Regions from separate parts of the Streptosporangium heterodermiicola genome, predicted to be linked through region 2. Evidence: riboswitches for the same ligand, from Rfam matches in the RefSeq annotation. Region 2 holds a riboswitch; each other region holds the start of a gene.
What was found. A riboswitch is a leader RNA that binds a small molecule or an ion and turns the genes downstream of it on or off. The one in region 2 is predicted to bind cyclic di-AMP.
Positions count from the first base shown of each region.

Region 1 (7,076 bases), on a different contig from region 2:
AATTTTTTCCGAGAAATGCGGGCGGGCCGGATCCCGAGGGGGCGGCTTCGGAGTGCCCGGCGGGACGGCGGTTCCGGCGAAACCTTGTTCTGCCAGGACTTCGTTCGCCGCAGCCAGGGGGTGCTTGCCGGCTCGTGCCTGCGCTCGATCATGACATAGCCGCAAAGGCACTGACATATCATGAGTACTTCACGTAGCGCCTGCTATGTCAATACTGGACGCACGCTATGAAGAGTGGAACTTGACGACCTTTGAACAAGGCGTTTACCGTTCCTGGCGGACGGTATTCATTTCCGGCGTCTCGCGCCCGGTTTCCAGAGTGGGGGGAGTGACTCTTGATGGCATATCCAGAAGTGGATTCACGCCATGGCGACAGCCCCCTGGGCATGAGCGATATCGGTCTCAGCGACGACGACCTCGTGCTGCTGGCTGAGCTCGCCAAGGGTGTCACCGTCGATCGGGTGGGGCGTCGCCTCGACATCAGCGGCCGGACGGTCAGACGCAGGCTCAGAGGCATCTGCGACCGCATCGGCGTCGCCACGGCGATCGAGGCCGTGGCCTGGGCAGCTCGTCGCCGCCTGATCTGACACACCGCACGCGTGTCCGGCAGGTCGGGCCGGACACGCGTGCGGGCTGACACGCGTGCGACCCGGCCCGGCCGTACGTGGGTCCGATCGCGGTTCCTCCCGCGAGCACGCGCTCCGGGCCCCGCGGCCCCGGCCCGGCCGTACGCGAATCCGACGCGGATCCGATCGTCGGCGCCGGTTGCCGGTTCAGGCGGCGATGCGGACGCCTCCGGCGAAGGGCCGGTTGTCGATCGTGGCGATGTGGACGACGTCACCCGTCTGGGGCGCGTGGACCATCAGGCCCGCGCCGATGTAGATCCCGACGTGGTGCAGGTCGCTGTAGAAGAAGACGAGGTCACCGGGGCGCAGTTCGTTCCTGGTGACGTGGGTGCCCGCGGTCCACTGGTCGCCGGTGTAGTGCGGCAGGCTGATGCCGACCTTCTGGTAGGCCCACATGACCAGGCCGGAGCAGTCGAAGCCGTTGGGACCCTCGGCGCCCCAGACGTACGGCTTCAGCTGCTGGGTGAGCGCCCAGCGGGTGGCCTCCGCGGCCTTGCCGCTGCCCACGATGGGCACGTTCGTCCTCACCCGGGCGCCCCTGTTGCCGACGGCCCTGGCGCGCACCTCGCTGAACAGGTCGCTCTCGACCCGGTCGACCAGCCGCTCGATCTTGGTCCGGTTGCCGTCGATCTCCGCCAGGATCTTCTTGACCTCCGCGGTCCTGGCCTTGGCTCCGGCCTGGGCCCGCTCGGCGGCCTCGATCGCCCGGCTCACCTGGGCGACCTCCTCGCTCTGCTGCTGCTGGAGCGCGTAGTTGGTGGTCGCCTGGTCGAGGAAGGTGTCGGGATCGGTGGCCTGCGTGAAGACGAGCCCCGAGTTCAGGCCGCCCGACATGTAGGTGCTCTGCGCGAGGAGGGTCGCCTTGGTGCGGCGGGCCGCCAGCTCGGACTCGCTCGACGCGAGGGTCTTCTTGGCGCTCTCTGCGGCCCTCTGGGCCTGCCTGAGCTTGACCCGCTCGCCGTTGTAGCGCTCCGCGAGGGTGCCGATCTCCTGGTGCAGCTTCTCCGCCTGTTTGGCCAGCTGCTGGAGGCTGGGCTCGGGGTCCGCGGTGGCCGCCACCAGCGGGGTGCCGAGGGTCAGGGTGGCGAATACCAGGCCGACGACCGCCATGCGACGGCGCAGCCCTCGTGGCGCGCGCTCTCGGCAGCGGGTGTCGTGACCCGCGTGCTCTCCTCCGTGGTCGCGCGTGCGCTTCACCAACAGGCTCCTTCTCCTCGGCCGCCTACCGGGTTAGCTGACGGGTTCGGGCCGGAGGCAGCCCTACCGGGTGCGCCGGTGGCACTCGGATTCACCCCGGAGGACGTGGTGGGTCCCCGGTTCCCTGCGTGGGGGGATTCGGCGGGTCAGGCTTTTTACGTCTCTGACATCGAGCACGGAGATTAGTGCACCTGTGGTTCCTGCTCAACCAGAACTGCGAATTCAGTAGAGGTTTCGCAACTGAGGTGTCACGAAAAGATCACACCTCAATATGATCAACATGGCCATTACGCTGCCTTTGCCTCCCGTGTGACGGGTGTGATGGAGGTCTTCCCAGGTCCGGGACCGTGCCAAAGGTGAGTTGCGGCACACGGGAGGCGCCGTGCACCGAGCGTGGTAAAGCGACTGCCAAGGGTCACGTGCGGCCTGCGAGCTGGGAGTTAAGGAGGAGCCGTAATTGAAGACCCGTGAGGACGTACGCTGAACGGTCATGGAGCAGCTTGCTGAGCATTCTCCCGTGCCGGTCATTCACGCCCCCGGCGACGGGGAGCGGCGCGCCGAATCCGCGGGGGCGGAGCGAGGTTCGCCCGGGCCGGGGACGGGTTCCGAGATCACGGTCCGCCGCGCCCGCACCCAGGACGTCCGGGCCGTCAGGCGGCTCGTCGACACCTACGGCGGCGTCGGCCGGCGCCTGCTGGAGAAGGCCACCGTCACCCTGTACGAGCACGTCCAGGAGTTCTGGGTCGCCACCGACGCGGAGGGGGAGGTGATCGGCTGCGGGGCCCTTCACGTCCTCTGGGAGGATCTGGCCGAGATCCGCACCGTCGCCGTCGATCCGACCCGCAGAGGAATGGGGATCGGCCACCGGATCGTCTCCGCGCTCATTCGCACGGCCGCCGAGCTGGGCCTGCGCCGGGTCTTCTGCCTGACCTTCGAGGTCGACTTCTTCGCCCGGCACGGATTCCGGGAGATCCAGGGCACGCCCGTCGCCCCGGAGGTCTACGCCGAACTTCTCGCCTCCTACGACGAGGGTGTGGCGGAGTTCCTCGACCTGGAACACGTCAAGCCCAACACCTTGGGAAACACCCGGATGCTGCTGCATCTGACACGGGAGCCAGACTCTGATGACTTTAGAGCTGACTGATCGGAAAGGTGACTGTTGATACCTATGTCGATACCTTGTGCAGCAGCATGCATGTGCGTCTGACATTTGCCACATGCGCAGTCTAAGTGAGGTGACGCGGTGAGCACCGGACAGCCGCCGTATCCACAGGATGATCCCGACCGCGATCGCACACCGTCGGGGCAGCCGGATTACGGACAGCACAACGCGGGTCGAGGCCCTGGCGGACTCGACCCCGACGTGACAGTCGTGGGGTACAGGTCGGAGGCCTCACAGCCGAACACCGGCCCCGGACAGAGCCAGCCCGGATACGGCCAGCAGGGCTACGGGCAGCAGGGCTACGGCCAGCAGCCCGACTACGGCCAGCAGGGTGGGTACGGCCAGCAGCAGGGTTACGGCCAGCAGCAGGGCGGGACCGGCGCGTACGGGCAGCAGCCCGGCTACGGCCAGCAGTCCTCCCACGAGCAGCAGGGCTACGGCCAGCAGCAGGGGTACGGGCAGCAGGGCGGGACCGGCGCGTACGGCCAGCAGCCCGGCTACGGCCAGCAGGGTTACGGCCAGCAGTCCTCCCACGAGCAGCAGGGCTACGGCCAGCAGCAGGGGTACGGGCAGCAGGGCGGGACCGGCGCGTACGGCCAGCAGCAGGGCTACGGTCAGCAGCCCGACTACGGGCAGAAGCAATCCCAGCCCGGTTACGGTCAGCAGCCCGACTACGGTCAGCAGCAGTACGGCCAGCAGCAGGGCTACGGCCAGCAGCCCGACTACGGGCAGCAGGGCTACGGCCAGCAGCAGCCCGCGTACGGGCAGCAGGGCTACGGCCAGCCGTACGGCGGTCCTCCCGGGGCCCCCGCCCCGCTCGCCGAGTGGTGGCAGCGCCTGCTGGCGAGGATCGTCGACGGGATCATCCTGGCGATCCCGTTGTTCATCATCACCGCGGTGCTGACCGCCGTTCTCGTGACGCAGGCGAACTTCAACACCGAGACGGGCGCCTTCACGGAGCCGGGCGGCGTGTTCCTCGCCAGCCTGCTCACCGCCCTGATCACCGGGGCGATCTACATCGCCTACGAGTTCTTCATGCTCACCCGGGGCGGGCAGACGGTCGGCAAGATGGTCATGGGCATCAAGGTCGTGCCGGTCGGCGGCGCCCTGCCGCCCGGCGGGCTCAGCTCCGACGTGGCGCTCAAGCGCGCCGGAGTGATCTTCGGTCCGCAGCTCCTGAGCTGGGTCCCGTTCTTGAACTACGTGGCCAACATCTTCTCCCTGGTGAACGTTCTGTGGCTGCTGTGGGACAAGCCGCTGCAGCAGGCCCTGCACGACAAGGTGGCCGGAACGGTCGTCGTCAAGATCAAGTAGTTCCCTGAATAACGGGGCCGGCGGTTGAACCGCCGGCCCCGTTTTCGCGTGCGGGCGAGAAAACGAGGGGCCTTAGGGGCTCCGTATGGGTCCAGGGGTCCACGGCCACGGAAGCGCAAAACCATTTGCCGCGCCCTGAGCAACGCGGGGGAACTTATGACCGAGTCTCGCCCCGCTCGCCGGAATATTCGCGTACGGTGCCCACAACGGGCTCACCGGCGCCTGTGGGTCCCCTATGAGGCGTCAATGCCGGATCCGCCGCCGTCGGGGGTTCGCGCACTACTCACCGAATGGTCTGCCCGGCGTGCCTCCGGCATCCTCGGCGATCCCGTGCCGGATTCTCTTCTTCGCCTTCCGTCGCGCGTTCAGGACAGCCGGTGAAGGCCTTCTTACGGACCCGGATCGGGGGCGCGTGGTGTTGGCGGGGTTGTCCGGGGGACTCATCGTGTTTGGTGGTTATACGGTCTACGACTATGTACTCCGTGCCAGAGCGGGTCGTACTCTTGGCAAGAAAGTGTTGAAGATCCGTCTTGTTCCATACGCTTGCGTCACATCGGCCCACACCGGGGTGATGAAGCGAGCGGCTCTCCGTCCGGGTGTTCCGTCAACGGCGGGCATTCCCGTGATGAACCCGCTCGCGGCGATCTCCGGTTCCATGGCGAGGTGCCGTTCGTCCCGGCGGGCAGGCCCCTTCATCAGCGGTTTCGGCGCGAGGAGGCCGACGGCGCGGCGGCCGGGAACCCCGCGGGCATTGGTATTACGGAGACGGCGATGATCACCTGATCGCCCTGTCGGTTTTTCCTCACGGCTTTACGGCCGCAACCGGTAAGGCGGCTGGAGAGAAGCATTAGGCTGGAGAGAGACGGACATGGTCGCCCCTGCTGACGCACGTCGCCGGCCGGTGGCGCTATGGTCATCTGTGGGCGGTTCCAGACCGATCGGGCGTGCCTGCGCGACCCGGGAGTCGCCGCCACATTTCCATGGTCCCCAGAAAGCCACCCACGGTGCGGAGCGAGGACGAATGTACGACGTATTGTCCGCGTTGATACCCCCGGCGGTCGTCGGCGGGGCCTTCATCTTCGGAGTCGTCAAGCTACTTCGGAGTGAAGCCGTCGGCCGGCGTCCGGCAAAACGACCCGACCCGGAGTCGCAGAAGAGCTGATCCACAGGTGCCTCGACTGCGAGTCTCGGTTGCCTGTGAGAATCGCCGGGCTCCTGGAATTGCCGCTCTTCGATCGCGGGTATATGTTTAGCTTGCGAATGAAACAATACCCGCGAAAGGATTGTGTAGATGGCCAAGCAGATCCAGGAGATTCTCATCGACGACCTCGATGGGGGCGAGGCCAATGAGACTGTCGCCTTCGCGATTGACGGCACCAGCTATGAGATTGACCTGAGTGACGTTAACGCGAAGAAGCTCCGTGACTCCCTGTCGCCTTTCGTGCAGAGCGCCCGCCGGTCCGGCGCCCTGGCTCCCCGTCGCCGCCGCGCAGGCGGAGCGCGGGCGCTCACGCGAGAGAAGAGCGCCGACATCCGGGCGTGGGCGAAGTCTCACGGCCTTAATGTCAGCGAGCGCGGTCGAATCGCCTCCAAGATCGTCGAGCAGTACGAAGCGGCTCACTAGATCGGCTCAGCGGATCGAGTGAATCATGCGGTTATGGCGGTCACGGTGGGGTCCGGTGGCGGCCATGACCGCATGATGCGTTTCGCCGACAGACAAACGTCGTTCGCTTGCGGCGTAGCGGGAACATCCCGCCCCTCGTAAGTAGTTGGATGGAGGGTGAACGCCCTGCTCTCGGGGAACGTCTTCTGCATAGAGCGGTCGCCGGGTCGGGGCTACCATGCGGGATGACAGGGCTCGGATATCCCGGACCTGCCTGACCGCTCTGTGAGGAGCGACGAGATGTTCGAGAGGTTCACCGACCGCGCACGGCGGGTTGTCGTCCTGGCCCAAGAAGAGGCCCGGATGCTCAACCACAACTACATCGGTACGGAGCACATTCTTCTTGGCTTGATCCATGAAGGTGAAGGCGTTGCCGCCAAGGCTCTGGAGAGCCTCGGCATCAGTCTTGAAGGTGTGCGTCAGCAGGTCGAGGAGATCATCGGCCAGGGTCAGTCTGCGCCGTCGGGGCACATTCCGTTCACCCCGCGTGCCAAGAAGGTCCTTGAGCTTTCGCTCCGCGAAGCCCTGCAGCTAGGCCACAACTACATCGGCACCGAGCACATCCTGCTCGGCCTCATCCGTGAGGGCGAGGGCGTCGCCGCCCAGGTGCTGGTGAAGCTGGGCGCCGATCTCAACCGGGTCCGGCAGCAGGTCATCCAGTTGCTCCACGGCTACCAGGGCAAGGAGCCGGCCGCCGCGGGCGGCCCGACCGAGGCCGCGCCGTCGACCTCCCTTGTGCTGGACCAGTTCGGCCGCAACCTGACCCAGGCCGCCCGCGAGGGCAAGCTCGACCCGGTCATCGGCCGGGAGAAGGAGATCGAGCGGGTCATGCAGGTCCTGTCCCGCAGGACCAAGAACAACCCGGTCCTGGTGGGCGAGCCCGGCGTCGGCAAGACCGCCGTCGTGGAGGGCCTGTCCCAGAAGATCGTCAAGGGCGAGGTGCCCGAGACGCTCAAGGACAAGCAGCTCTACACCCTCGACCTGGGCGCCCTGGTGGCGGGTTCCCGCTACCGCGGTGACTTCGAGGAGCGGCTGAAGAAGGTCCTCAAGGAGATCCGCACCCGAGGCGACATCATCCTGTTCATCGACGAGCTCCACACGCTCGTCGGCGCGG
Region 1 covers NZ_JBPJSR010000019.1:110,052-117,127, reverse strand. The annotation lists gene ACSC1Q_RS33025 (helix-turn-helix domain-containing protein) at 387-587, shown strand; gene ACSC1Q_RS33020 (C40 family peptidase) at 774-1,823, opposite strand; cyclic di-AMP (ydaO/yuaA leader) riboswitch at 1,832-1,977, opposite strand; gene ACSC1Q_RS33015 (amino-acid N-acetyltransferase) at 2,434-2,967, shown strand; gene ACSC1Q_RS33010 (RDD family protein) at 3,196-4,299, shown strand; gene ACSC1Q_RS33005 (histone-like nucleoid-structuring protein Lsr2) at 5,591-5,923, shown strand; gene ACSC1Q_RS33000 (ATP-dependent Clp protease ATP-binding subunit) at 6,203-7,076, shown strand, end outside.
Region 1: another riboswitch for cyclic di-AMP. It lies ahead of ACSC1Q_RS33020 (C40 family peptidase); the one in region 2 lies ahead of ACSC1Q_RS02935 (C40 family peptidase).

Region 2 (7,076 bases):
CCTGGGCGCGAGCACTCCCGCGCGCTCCCTGACCAGCCGCATGACCTCGTACTGCCTGCCGAGGTCGTAGCCGGGGAAGACCGGCACCGCCTCGCTCGCCGGGGCCATCCTGGCGACGCACGGGACGTCGTGCCCGCCCTCGGCGGAGGTCCAGGAGGCGTCGAAGAGCAGGGTCTCGCTGGACATGCCGTTGCCCGAGGGGCGCGACAGCGGGGAGACCGCGACGGGGGACCCCACCCTCCCGGCGAGCCACGAGCGCATCCGCTCCCGTAACGCCCCGAGGTCGCGGGTCGATGTCCGCATGGTCTTCCCGGCCTGCCGGCCGGGCTCGTTCGTCGGCTCGTCCATCGCGCTCTCCCGGGTGGCGTGCGTCACAAGGTGATCCGCACAGTCGTAACCCAGCGGCAAGCGCTTGTCCATAAAGCGTTCACGACCTCGTCGGCCACCGGTCGATCCTCGGTCAGGTCGGGGTCAGGGTGCGGTAGCCGTACCCTTGACGTGAAGACCGATCCGAGTAGGGGCCGTGATGAGTTCAGCCGGAGAGGGCCTGTCTCGTCCGTTACCCGAGCAGGTCCGCTTACATGTCGTGGAGCTGGCCTCCCAGATTCTCGGTTCGATGCCCGCGGCCTCGGTTCCGCTGCCCCTGAAGGGGATCGCCAGGTTCGACCCCCGCAAGCGGGCCAGGCTGGGCGGGGCGCCGATCGCGGCGCAGCTGGAGACCGACAAGAAGTTCCGCGAGCTCGTCGCGGAGACGCTGACCGAGGGCTGGCCCGAGCTGATCGCGAGCCTCGCCGAGGGCACGGTCCCGCCGGCGGCCGAGCCCGTCATGGTGGCCGCGGCCGCCTACCTGACCCGGCCGCCCGGCTGGGCGGAGATGGTCGAGACGGCCCGCGCCGACCTGGAGCGGTCGGCCGCCGTGGCCGAGGGCTCCGCGCAGGAGCAGACGGTCTCCCGGCTGCGCGAGCAACTGGCCACCCAGAAGACGGCGGCCAAGGAGGAGTCCGAGCGGCTGCGCGAGCAGCTCAAGACCTCGCGCTCGGAGGTCTCCGACCTGCGCCGCAGGCTGCACGACGCCCGTGAGCGGACCAGGGCGGCCGAGGCGCGCGCCGCCGCCGCCCAGGAGGTGGCCGACGAGGCGCGCGCCGCCGCGCTCTCGGCCGGGAGCACGGTGGAGAGCGAGCTGCGCCGCCTGCGCGAGCGGCTGGCCGACGCCGAGCGGCAGCTGGAGTCGACGCGCAGGGCCGCCCGCGAGGGCCGCAGCGTGGAGGACACCAAGGTGCGCATGCTGCTCGACGCCCTGCAGGACGCCGCCGCCGGGCTGCGCAGGGAGCTCGCCCTGCCCTCGGGCATCCACCGCCCCGCCGACTCGGTGGCCTCGGTGGCGCCCGGCAGGCAGGGGGTCCAGGCGGTCCCCGCGCGGGCGCTCGCCGACGACGACCCCGCCCTGCTGGACCAGCTGCTCGCGCTGCCGCAGATCCACCTGATCGTCGACGGTTACAACGTGACCAAGACCGGTTACGGCACGTTCACCCTGGCCGACCAGCGCAGCCGCCTCCTCACCGGTCTCGGCGCGCTCTACGCGCAGACCCGCACCGAGCTGACCTGCGTCTTCGACGGCGCCGAGCTGAACGGCCCGGTGCCGGTGTCGGCACCCAGGGGGGTGCGCGTGATGTTCAGCGCCCCCAACCAGATCGCCGACGACCTGATCCGCCAGCTGGTCCGCGCCGAGCCCGCGGGGCGCGCGGTCGCGGTGGTCTCCTCGGACCGCGAGGTCGCCGAGTCGGTCCGCAGGATGGGCGCCAGGCCGGTTCCCTCGGTGCTTCTGCTCAGACGTCTGGGGCGCGCGTAAACCTTTCGTGGTCGCCGGGCATCGGATCACCCAGGAGGATTGATTCGATGAAGAAGATCATAACGCTCGCCCTCACCCTCGCGGTCCTGGCCGCCGGGGCGACCGTCACCACACCCGCGGCGGCCACGACGGCCGCCATCCCCAGGGGCTTCCTGCTGTACGAGAAGGACGCCGCCAAGAAGGACGACGACCCCGAGACCAATTGGAAGGTCGGCAACTCGGCGAGGGCCAGGCTGGCCGTGAACCCGTGCGACAGGAGCACGCTGGCCGCGACCGGCCGGGTGGCCGCGCGGACGGTGACCTTCACCGGCGTACCGGACTTCATGAAGGTCGAGCAGGTGATCCTGTACGGCTCGCGCGCCTCGGCCGTCTCGGCCGTCGCCCAGGTGCGCGCCGCCCTGACCAGGTGCGGGGCCAGGACCGACTCGGGCTCCTCCTACCGCTACGCCTCCTCGCGCCTGACCGGGGTCGGCGACGAGGCGCTGCGGATCTCCGGGCAGGTCTACTACGGCAGGAAGGCGGGGGTGGGCGGCGACCGGAGCGTGCTGGTCAGGAAGGGCAACGCCGTCCTGGTCTACCTCTGGGCGGGCGAGTACGCCAAGCCGACCAAGAGCGACTGGACCGTCCAGTTGCGCGACGCCAGGAAGATGACCGCCAAGATCTGCGACGTCGCCACCTGCGGGTAGCGCGATCGGGACTCGGGCCGGGCCGCCTCCCGTGACGGGGGCGGGCCGGGCCCGTCTCCCCCGGGGCCGGGTCCGGGTCAAGGTTTCCACCTGCGATTAAGGAGCAAACCCGGCAAAAAGGTGAGTCAATCATTACTTCTTCTGTACTATTCGCCGCAGGTCTGGTGCAGTCGGGAGGCGTTGACGTGGCCGTGGCGGGTTTGCCGGTTGGACTGATTCGGATGCCGGTGGCGGCCGGGCTCGCGCTCGCGTTGCTGATGCTGCCGGTGAGCGGAGCGTTCGCCGAGCCGAAGCCGACACTCGCCCAGGCCAAGAAGAAGCTGGAGAAGCTCAACGAGCAGGCCGACCAGGTCGTCGAGAAGTACAACCAGGCCTCGGAGAAGTGGAAGCGGGCCAGGAAGAAGTACCGCACGCTCAACGAGAACCTGACCCGCCAGAACGACCAGGTCGCCGGGCTGCGCAAGGAGCTCGTCACGATGGCCGTCAGCACCTACCAGGTCGGCGTGGTCAACGGCTGGGAAGGCATGATCTACCAGACCGACCCCGGCGCCCTGCTGAGCGGCCTGGCCGCCGCCGACCAGATGTCCACCTCCCGCGCCCAGTCCCTGAGCGCCTTCGACGAGGCCACCAAGGCGCTGCGGACCAGCCGGGACCAGGCCAAGGACGCGCTCGCCGAGGCCGACGAGACGCGTGACGACCTGGCCGAGGAGAAGACCAAGGCCGACAAGATGGTCAGGGCCCAGACGAAGATCCTGCGCGAGCTCAACGTCTTCAAGACGGGCAACCCCGAGAGCTCCGGGATCCAGTACAGCGGTTCCGCCTCGGGCAACGCCCGCGCCGCCCTGCAGTTCGCCTTCGCCCAGGTCGGCAAGCCCTACCAGTACGGTGGCACGGGCCCCGGCGGCTGGGACTGCTCCGGCCTGGTCCAGGGCGCCTGGCGCAGCGGGGGGGTCAGCCTCCCCCGCACGACCTGGGAGCAGTGGAGCTGGGGCGCGAGCCGCAAGGTCTCGCTGAGCGAGCTCCAGCCGGGCGACCTCATCTTCAGCGAGGGTCTCGGCCACGTCAGCATGTACGCGGGCAACGGCCAGATCGTGCACGCCCCGCAGACCGGCGACGTCGTCAAGGTCGTCCCGCTGTCCGCCTACGGCCGTCGCATCGTCGGAGCCGTCCGCCCCTGACCCCGTGTGGCGGGCCCCGGCCTTCCCGGGCCGTCCCGGCCCGCCTCGCGCCGGAGGGGCGCATCTCGCGAGGACGGGCTCTCCGCCCTTGAGCGCTTCCTGTCCTGCGAGCACGCGCGACGACCACGCCGAGCATCCGCGCACCGGGTACGGCACCTTCGGGTGGCTGCTCGAACCGATGCCCGACGCCGCCGGGTTCGAGATCACCGAGGTGGATTTCCGGCAGTCGATCTACGGCGCCTGCACGCGTGTCAGGCGCTGAGACCGCCCGGCCGGGTCGCCCTGGATCGGTCCATCCGCGAGGTTCAAACCTCGATCGGGAAGATGTGATGAATATTACAAAAATTGCTATTTGTCGGAGTGGTTCCGTTCGTGTGACGAGAGTCATATCTCAATAGCATAAATAGCCATTAAGCAGGGGTAACGGGAAGATCAATAGGACTGGCCGGGCATCCGATTTGGCGAATGCTTTGCCGAAAGTTGGAGATCGGGGTAACTTCTGGCGTCGCGACGTGCAAGCCACGCCGTCGCGGCGAATGTCGGTCTTCGGGCCGGTGTCCCTATAGAAATCCAATCGGCCGCCGTGCCCCCAGCCGGGGGCAGGGCTCATCACGGCGGCCCGCCGAATCCATGCAGCCAGGAGGCATGGAACCGGGGACCCAAAAGGCCCAGCACAGCGTGGCCAGGGGTGAATCGGCGCATTTGCGCCGTAGGGCATCTTCCAAGCCCGAACCCGTCAGCTAACCCGGTAGGCATCAGTGGAAGTCCCAAGGAGAAATCCTGTCTACCACCCCGCACAACCCCCGTCTGTCACGCCTTTTCCGCCTTTCCCTCGGCGGCATCGCCCTCACCCTGACCGCCTCAGCCGGAGCGGTCACCCTGGGGCCCACGGCGGCGCAGGCGGCGGCTGACGGCCCCCCGGAGATACTGGTCAACAGCGCGGCCGGTGTTTCCGAGAAGGCCGAGAGCACCACGAAGACCGCCCCTCAGGCCGGGACCGTGTCCAAGACCGTGTCCAAGACCAAGGCCAAGAGCAAGACCAGGGCGGCACTGCAGAAGGTCCGGGCCGGCAAGGCGGTCTCGGCGGCCAAGAAGCAGATCGGCGATCCGTACCGGTGGGGAGCCTCCGGCCCCGGAGCGTTCGACTGCTCGGGGCTCGTCCGATACGCCTGGCGGAAGGCGGGCGTGTCCCTTCCCAGGATCACGCACAGCCAGTACAGGTCGATCAGGAAGAAGGTCTCGTGGAGCAAGTTGCACCCCGGTGACCTGCTGTTCTTCAGTGGAAAGGGCCATGTCGGCATGTACGTCGGCAAGGGCAGGATGGTCCACTCACCGAGCAGCGGCAAGACGGTCCGTGTCGTGAGGCTGGCGGGCTACTACAGGTCCGCCTTCGCCGGAGCGGTACGGCCCGGGGCCTGAGCCCCGCCCGGAACCCGGGACCCGCGCGTGAGCCAAGGCTCCGTACGGGCCCGGGTTCCGTGCGTGAGTCCTGGGTTCCGGGCGTGAGTACGGCATCCGGGATCCGGGATCCGCGCGTGAGCACCTGTCCAAGCCCCGAGCGCCTGTCTGAGCACGGAAAAGCGGCCCCGGCCCTCCCGCGGGAGGGCCGGGGCCGTTCCATGTCGTTCGAGTACCATCGGCTCGTATGTCCGTCCCGAAAGGGCGCCGCGCCGTGCTCGCCGGGATGCTGGCGCTGATGAGCGCCGGTCCGTTCGCCGGGACGGGACCCCTCCTGGCCGGAGCCGCACCGCTCCCGCCCACCCCCGCCTCCCACCTCTCGTACGGCGCCAGGACGTCCCCTCGCGACCTGTGGCCGGGCGCCGCGGTCATCGTCGGGGGCGAGCACTCCCTCGTGGTCGGGCACGGCGTCCCCGCCGCCGTCCTGCGGGATCTGGCGGCGAGGGCCGACCGGGCCCGCGCGACGATCGCGGCGATCTGGGGGCCGGTCCCCGCGGTGATCCTCTTCCCCGCCACCGACGCCGAGGCCGCGACGCTCGCCGGGGCCGGGAGCACCCACGGACTGGCCGCGATGGCGATCGCGGACCGGGTGATCGTCCTGCCGTCGGGGTACGCCAGGCTCACCGAGACCGGCAGGGACGTGGTGATCACCCACGAGCTCGCCCACGTGGCCACCGGCGCGACCCGCGGCGGCCGGGTGCCGATGTGGCTGTCGGAGGGCTTCGCCGACTACGCGGGCTACCGCGACGCCGGGATCGCGGTGCGCACGGCCGCCGCCGAGCTGGCCGCCGAGGTGCGCTCGGGCGTCCTGCCCGCCAGGCTCCCCGGCCCGGCCGACTTCGCCCCCGGCGCGCCGAGGCTCGCGCAGGCGTACGAGGAGGCGTGGCTCGCCTGCAGGTTCGTCGCGGAGCGCTTCGGGGAGAAGGCGCTGGTGAGGCTCTACGGTAGCGATGTCGGGAGCACGCTCGGCCTGACGGTGGCCGAGTTCACCGGAGCCTGGCGCGACTACCTCAGGAAGGAACTCACGTGACGCTGAGCACGACGGACACGCCCTCGGGCGTGCGGTCGGCGGGGTGGGCGCTGGCCGTGCTGGGGGTGGTCACGCTGGCGGTCGTGGCGTTCACCACGCCCTGGAGGGCGCTGCCCGAGGGGGCCCCGGCCGTCGTTCCCGATCCGGCCCGCGACTTCACCGCCGAGCAGATCACCAGGTCCGAGACGTTCGACGCGCTGGTCAGCCTTCCCGGTTACCTGTCGCTCGGCCTGACGCTGCTCGTGGCGGGGGTGCTGGTGGCCACCCCGCTGGGCGCGCGGCTCGCCGACCGGCTGCCGGGGCCGTGGTGGCTGCGGGCGCTCCTCGGCGTGCTGGCGCTGTCGGTGGCCGTGGCGATCCTGCGGTGGCCCCTGGGGATGTGGTCGGAGGGCTACCTGCGCGAGTTCGGGCTGTCCACCCAGGCCTGGCCCGCCTGGGCGGCCGACCGGGCGAAGAGCACCGGCATCGGCACCGCGCTGAACGCGATCATGGTGCTGGCGGTGATCGCGCTGGCGCGGCGCTACCGGCGCTGGTGGATCCCCGCGGCGGGCGGGGCGTTCGTCCTGACCGTGGCCGCCTCCTTCGCCTACCCGGTGCTCATCGAGCCGGTCTTCAACGACTTCAGGCCGCTGGAGGCGGGGCGGCTTCGCGACGACCTGCTCGCCATGGCCGCCAGGGACGGCGTGCCGGTCGAGAACGTGCTCGTCGCCGACGCCTCCCGGCGGACCACCGCGCTCAACGCGTACGTCTCCGGATTCGGCGCGACCCGCAGGATCGTGGTCTACGACACGCTGCTCCGCGCCCCCGCCGACGAGGTGGAGCTGGTGGTCGCGCACGAGCTGGGCCACGCCAAGGCGGGCGACGTGCTGTCGGGC
Region 2 covers NZ_JBPJSR010000001.1:728,122-735,197, reverse strand. The annotation lists gene ACSC1Q_RS02960 (phosphotransferase family protein) at 1-375, opposite strand, end outside; gene ACSC1Q_RS02955 (NYN domain-containing protein) at 617-1,849, shown strand; gene ACSC1Q_RS02950 (hypothetical protein) at 1,897-2,535, shown strand; gene ACSC1Q_RS02945 (C40 family peptidase) at 2,757-3,713, shown strand; gene ACSC1Q_RS02940 (hypothetical protein) at 3,802-3,975, shown strand; cyclic di-AMP (ydaO/yuaA leader) riboswitch at 4,324-4,483, shown strand; gene ACSC1Q_RS02935 (C40 family peptidase) at 4,713-5,132, shown strand; gene ACSC1Q_RS02930 (hypothetical protein) at 5,359-6,201, shown strand; gene ACSC1Q_RS02925 (M48 family metallopeptidase) at 6,198-7,076, shown strand, end outside.

Region 3 (7,076 bases), on a different contig from region 2:
CCGCGCGACGGACGGCTCCCGGGACACCCGGGCACGCGTCGTTCACAGGTCACGCGAAAGGCTCCGGTATCCGGCGTCCGGCACCGGCGACAAGGACGAGAGAGCGGTCAGGCCGGGCGCGCGGGTACGGAACCCCGGGGGGCCCGCATCAGATGGACGGCGAGGGCGCTGACCCAGCAGAAGCCGACCGTGATCGAGATCCGCTGGAACAGGCCGCCCACCGCCCCGCACAGGTAGGGGTGACCGGCTCGCGGCGCCTGCCGGGTGTTCTTCGCCGGGGTACGCATCGATCCTTTCTAGCAGGGCATTTCCCGCGTGTCCGGGCGGAGATGCCGGACGCTCATCGGGGCCGTAGTATCCGACGGCCGGACGACCGGGGCGAGGACGGGATGACGGGGATGTGGTGTGAGCTTTGATCTCGGAGTCTGGTTCGGCGCCGAACCGCTCACCGCGCGGGAGGCGCTTCACCGCTATCTCGTCTGGGACGCGAGCGGAGCCGCGCCCGGGGAGCCGCGCCCGGAGGTGGCGGCCTTCTACGAGGAGCTGACGGCGCTCTTCCCGGACCTGACCGCCGACAACTACGGATCCTCGCCATGGTCGGAGCCGCTCACCGTGGGTGAGAACTTCGTCCTGATGAGCGCGGTCTTTCCCCGGGCCGGAGAGGTGTGCCGAGCGGTCCTGGAAATGGTGCGCCGCCACCCCCTGGTCCTCTTCGAGCCGTAGCGGGTCAGCGGGTCAGCGGGTCAGCGGGTCAGCGGGTCAGCGGGCCAACGGGCTAACGGGTCAGCGGCTGACCGCGTCGACGGTGGCGGCCGCGTCGGCCGGGCGCAGCAGGTCCAGGTCGGCGCGGCGGGGGAGGCTCTCCCAGTCGCCGTCGGCGGTGACGGCGAAGGCACCGGCCGCGCAGGCCGTGGCCAGCCGCCGCTCGGAGGTCGCCCCGGCGAGGGTCTCGGCGATCCAGCCCGCGGCGAAGGCGTCCCCGGCGCCCACCGGGTCGAGCTCGACGACCCGGTAGGGCTCCGCGTGCCGTACGGCGCCGTCGGAGAGCTCGATCGCGCCGAGGGCGCCGCGCTTGATGAGGACGTGGCGCGGGCCGACGGCCGACAGGGCCCCGGCCAGGGTGAGCGGGTCGTCACCCTCGACGATCAGCCGGGCCTCGGCCTCGGTCGCGAACAGGACGTCCACGGAGGTCACGATCTCCCGCAGCGCGACGGACGCCTCGGCGGGCGTCCACAGGGCGCGACGGTAGTTGATGTCCATCGACACGATCGCGCCCGCGTCGCGGGCCTCGGCGACCGCGGCCCGCACCGCCTCGGCGGCGGAGGCCGACAGCGCGAGCGTGATACCCGTGACGTGCAGCACGCGCGCCGAGCGGATCAGCGAGACGTCCAGGTCGGAGGGGCGCAGCCGGGATCCGGCGCTCGCCGAGCGGTAGTAGCGCACGTCGACCATCTCGGCCGTGCGCCTGCTCTTGATCATCAGTCCGGTGGGCGCCCCGGGGTCGACCCGCATCCCCCGCACGTCGACGCCCTCACCGGCCAGCGTCGAGCGCAGCAGCTCGCCGAACTCGTCGGCGCCCACCCTGCCGATCCAGGCCGCGCGCCCGCCGAGGCGGGTGACGCCGATGGCCACGTTCGACTCCGCGCCGCCCACGCCGAGCCCGAAGTCGCGGGCGTGCCTGAGCGGGCCGGTGCGCCGCGCGCTGAACAGCGCCATGCTCTCACCGAGCGTTACCAGATCAGTCATGGAAAACGGGTCCTTAGGGAGTCGGCGGGTGGATTTCGTCGATCATCGGGTCGACCCGAGCTTTCTGGAGATGCGCAGGGCCGCCTCGGCCACCAGGGGGCCCAGGTCTCGCACCCGCGCGGCGGTGATCCGGGAGGTGAGGCCCGAGATGGAGATCGCCGAGGTGGCGACGTCGTTGTGGTTGAAGATCGGCGCCGCGACGCAGCGCACCTCGGGCTCGTTCTCCCGGTCGTCGACCGAGTAGCCCCGCTGCCGGATCCGGCCCAGCTCGGCGCGCAGGCGCGCGGCGTCGGTGATGGTGTACCGGGTGACGTGCGGCATCCCGGCGGCCACGATCTCCTCGACGGCCTCCTCCGGCTGCCAGGCGAGGATCGCCTTGCCCACGGCGGTGCGGTAGACGGGGTTGCGGCTGCCGATGCGCGAGGCCATGCGCACGTTGGTCTCGTTCTCGACCTTGTCGATGTAGACCACGTCGGGCGGGTCGTAGACCACGAGGTGGACGGTCTCCCTGGCCTCCGCCATCAGGCGGTGCGACTCCTCGGCGGCGACCGTCCGCAGGTCGAGGGTGGAGAGGTAGGCCTGCCCGAGGCGCAGGGCGCCGCTGCCCAGCCGGTAGGCGCCGCTCCTGCGGTCGCGCTCCAGGAGCCTGGCCTCGATGAGCGGGGCGGTCAGCCGGAGCACCGTGCTCTTGGACAGGCCGAGCGCCTCGGCGAGCCGGGTGAGCGACAGGCCGTGGCCCGCGCCCGCGTGGTCGCGCACGTGCGCGAGAACGGCGAGGGCGCGTCGGAGCGAGGCGGACTGGTTGCGTTCGGGAGCGGGCTCACTCATCGCGGATTCCCATTGTGATCCGGCAATCGAATACCTGGTCAAGGTAGGCGAGTACGCCGCTCCATGGCGACTTTGCAGCACAACGTTCTGCACTGCACAACAAATCGCGTACAGCCGGGCAGGGCGGCGGAGGGTGGGTACCCACCCGGTTCCGTTCTCCGCGATACCGATAATTTTTGCCTGGACCAGGGCAGAACTGTCCCTCGGGGTGGTTGACAGGCCAAAATTGGTCCGTGGTCAGGATCGGATCGGTAGAGATGAGCGATTGCGAGAGCGAGCGACTTCCGCCAGTTCTGGGCCAGCTGTTCGCCGACGAAGCCGACAGGGCCAACGGAGCCGACAGGGCAGACGGGAGCGAGGGCGGCGACGGGACCGGGGAGGGCGCGGGCAGGAGGCTCTCGGTGGAGCTGCCGCCGGGGGACGTGGTGTGGCCCGACCCCGGTTACGCTCAGCTCGCCGTCCGTCGCCGTCCGGCGTTCTGGCTCAGCGAGGTGGCGGTCTCCGGCGAGTACTGGGCCCGGCTGAGGGCCCAGCACGAGCGGTCGGGCCTGTGGCCGGTGCTGCTTGAGGACTCCGTCCAGCCCTGGTCGGCCGGCCAGATCGCCCCGGACACGGCCGGGCAGATCGACAACTACCACGCCGCCGCGTTCATGGCCGAGGTGTGGTCCGACTGGATCGCCAGGGCCAACGCCGACCAGCTGGAGCTGCTCGACCCCTTCGGTCCCGAGTGTCCGGGACCGGCCCCCTCGGGCAGGCTCGCCGCCGATCCCGGCGTGGTCGCCGACTGGTACGCCGGTCTGGTGGCCGAGCGCAGGACCCCGCTCGGGCTCGTCGCGGTCGAGCGCGGGGCCGACGCCCTCGCCGTCATGGGCTGGCAGGGCGCCCTGAACCACAACGAGTGGATGGTCCCGCTCGCGGCCGTCGTGCGGAGCTGGGAGGACAGGTTCGGGGTACGGGTGGTCGGGATGGGCTTCAACACCCTCGACCTCAGCGTCGCCGCGCCCCCGACGACCTCGGAGCACGCCCTGCACGTCGCCGCTGAGCACTGGACGTTCTGCCCCGACAGCATCATCCAGGGGGCGGGGAACCTCATCGACTACGCCGAGCAGATCAAGGGCAGGAACGCCTGGTCGTTCTGGTGGGACTGAACGGGGCGGGGCCCGGCGGGCGTGGTGTCCCGGGACGGGGATCGGCCGGTGTGGGCTCGACCCGCGAGGCGTGATTCCCCCCGTACGGGACCCGTGGGCGCGACGTCCCGGGATGAGGCCCGGAAACGGGGCCGGGGCGGGGTTCCGGAGGCGATCCTCGACATGGGGGAGACATCCGTGCTGGTAGGACGGTTGTTGGCCTGATGGGGCGATCGATGAGGCTTCCTTGAAGGTTGTAGGTAGATCTTCTGGGGTTTTCATGGTGTTTGCTTTGCTTTGTCCGGTTTTGGTGGGTAGTGTCCACAGTTATCGGTAGGCGACCTGCCCTTCACAAGAGGGAGCGGCCGGCCGACGTCGAATCCCGAGGGCCCCTACGGGCTCCGGAGCCGGGGAACCACTTTTCCGGGGTGAATCCGCCGCGACCGCGCGGCGATAGGGCAACTCCACCGCCCGAACCCGTCAGCTAACCCGGTAGACGAGATGGAGAGGAGATCCCCTCATGGATCACCGCGTCACCACGTCGGTGCACCCCGTGTCCGTGCCGACCACCTGACTTTTCTTCCCCCCGACATCCCCCGTCCCCCCGACCCTCTCGCCGCCCCGATCGCGGCAGCTTCCAGATCGTGCTCCGCGTAGCGATTGCCTGAGATTCCGGCTACGCCCCCTTTTCCGACGAGCGCGTCCCCGCCAGTGCACCCCCTTCGGTGTGTCGCACATGGCTGCCCCGTTCCCTCGCGAAAGAGCCTTTTCTCCATGCGCCCCTTCTTTGGTATGCACAAGAACGGCCTGAGCAAGTCCACCTGGCAGAACGACAATCCTCGCGGCAAGCGTCTCGCGGCCGCCGCCCTGGTCGGTGCGAGCGTCCTCGCCTCCGCCGGTGTCGCCCTGGCGCTGCCCGCCACCACCTGCTTCGCCGCCACCGCCGACCCCGAGGTCGGCGTGGCGAAGGCCAGTGCCGAGACCGTCCTCCTCCAGGGCGCGACCACGGCCTCCTACTTCTGGGACGACTCCTCCGGCCGGGCCGGTGACACCGGTCTGCCCGCGAGCGGCAGGCCGATGCAGAAGGGCATGATCGCCAGCCCGAGCTGGCCCCTGCTCACCGAGGGCTACCTCATCTACAAGGGCAAGAAGGCCAAGTTCTTCGTCGGCGACCGCGGTCCCGGCTCGCCCTCGAACCAGGGCATCATGATCGACATCGACGCCAAGACCTTCGCCGACCTGACCGGTGGAACGTTCAACGCCGGCACGCTCGGCGTGGACGGCAACGGCGGCATGGGCCACATCGACATCAAGTACGTGGTCACCAAGTGGGGCGGCGGTACGGGGATCAAGAACCACCCCGTCGCGTTCTCCACCGGCGCCTGGAGCCGCAGGGACAACAGCCCGGCCAAGCCCCCGACGGTCGTCTTCGCCAAGGCCCAGGAACTGGGCATAGGCGTGCAGACCCAGCTGGCGAGCGCCGCGGTGCGGCCGTGGGCCGGCAAGCCCAAGGTCATGGTCGAGCCCGCCTCCCTGCACACCCCGGCGGGCGTGGCCGTCGCCGGCGCCCGCGCCGCCGGGATCGGCGCCGGGAAGAACTGAGCCGGAGGTCGCGCCCCGCCGGAGTTCCCCCGCTCCGACTCTCTTTGGCGGGGCCCCGGCCATGGCCCTCCCGGGGGAGATCCCACCCCGCCGGTGGCCGGCTTTCCCCCGAATGGCATTCTGTCCCGCGTAACCAGCAAGGACGGTAGGAGCGCCATGACTCTGCGGGCCCCGGCGAACGGCATCGAGATCGCCTACGAAACCTTCGGCTTCCCGGGGGCCCGGCCCCTCCTGCTGATCACGGGCCTCGGTTGCCAGATGATCCAGTGGGACGAGAGGTTCTGCGCGCTGCTCGCGGATCGCGGGTACCACGTGGTGCGTTTCGACAACCGCGACAGCGGCGAGAGCACCCACCTGGGCGAGGCGGGGACGCCCGCCCTCGACGGGAGCGGAGAGGTCCCCTACCTGCTGGGCGACATGGCCGACGACTCCGCCGGGCTGCTCGACGCGCTCGGCTGGGACACGGCTCACGTGGTCGGCCTCTCGATGGGCGGGATGATCGCGCAGTCACTCGCGATCCGCCACCCGCACCGGGTGCGCAGCCTCACCTCGATCATGTCCACCCCGAGCCCGGGGGCTGCCCTGCTGACCGACCCCGACGTGCTCATGCCGGCCTTCACGCCCGACCGCGAGAGCGCGATCCGGCGGGCCCTCGACAACTGCGCGGCAGTCGGCTCGCCCGGCTACCCGTTCGACCGGGAGTGGAACGCCGAGATCGCCGGGCTGGGCTACGACCGGTCGTACGACCCGGCGGGCACGGCCAGGCAGGTGGCCGCGATCATGGCCTCCGGCGACCGCGCGCCCCGGCTCAAGGAGCTCGCGGTCCCGGCTCTCGTGCTGCACGGGGAGGACGACCCGCTCGTCCCGCTGCCCGCCGGGATCGCCACGGCCGACGCGATCCCCGGCGCCCGGCTGATCACCTTCCCGGGCATGGGCCACGACCTGCCCGCCGAGCTCTGGCCCGCCTTCGTCGACGCGATCGACGAGCTCACCACCGCCGCCGACTCCGGGCGTTGACCTCCGGCCTTTCAGGTGAAGCTCCGGAACGGCCCGGGGAGGCCCGGGGAGGCCCGGGGAAGCTCGGGGAGGGCTCCGGTGCGGTCCGTGCCTCCCGGGGCGCGGGCCGCACCGGAGGATCACACTTCGAGCTTCTCCTCGATGCCGCGCAGGACGTGCCGCGCGAGCGCGAGGTTGGCCCGGTTCCGGTCGAGAGCCAGGTAGAGGAACAGCCCTTTGCCGCTCCGGCCCGAGATCGGGCGGATGATGTGGTACTGCGTACCGAGCGTGATGAGGATGTCCTCGATGCCGTCCTTGAGGCCGAGCGACTCCATGGTCCGCAGCTTGGCCTTGACGACCTCGGTGTTGCCCGCGGCCGCCACCTGGAGGTCGAGGTCCTTGGACCCGCCGAGCGCGCCCAGCGCCATCCCGCTGTTGTAGTCGACGACGACCGAGCCGATGGCGCCGTCGATCGTCATCATCTCCTTGAGCGAGATGTCCATGTTGCCCATTGCTGTCTCCGATCACTGGGGTATCGATACGCGTGAGCTGACGGCCGCCAGCCTCGCCGCCGTCTTGCGGCCCTCGATCCGGAGCAGCCCGAGGTTGGTACCCGGGCGCGCCAGGACCGTGAGGACGATCTTGGGTCCGGCGGCGTAGAACGCCGCGTAGCCGTTGGTGCCGGAGATCAGCGTCTCCTCGAAGGCGCCCTTGCCGGCCATGCTCGTCATCCGGCGGCTGAGGGCCAGCACGGCGGAGGAGAGCGCGCCGGTCTGC
Region 3 covers NZ_JBPJSR010000005.1:218,812-225,887, forward strand. The annotation lists gene ACSC1Q_RS13310 (hypothetical protein) at 108-287, opposite strand; gene ACSC1Q_RS13315 (hypothetical protein) at 406-723, shown strand; gene ACSC1Q_RS13320 (sugar kinase) at 784-1,746, opposite strand; gene ACSC1Q_RS13325 (IclR family transcriptional regulator) at 1,789-2,574, opposite strand; gene ACSC1Q_RS13330 (DUF4253 domain-containing protein) at 2,832-3,722, shown strand; cyclic di-AMP (ydaO/yuaA leader) riboswitch at 4,065-4,215, shown strand; gene ACSC1Q_RS13335 (hypothetical protein) at 4,476-5,303, shown strand; gene ACSC1Q_RS13340 (alpha/beta fold hydrolase) at 5,460-6,320, shown strand; gene ACSC1Q_RS13345 (hypothetical protein) at 6,440-6,811, opposite strand; gene ACSC1Q_RS13350 (roadblock/LC7 domain-containing protein) at 6,824-7,076, opposite strand, start outside.
Region 3: another riboswitch for cyclic di-AMP. It lies ahead of ACSC1Q_RS13335 (hypothetical protein); the one in region 2 lies ahead of ACSC1Q_RS02935 (C40 family peptidase).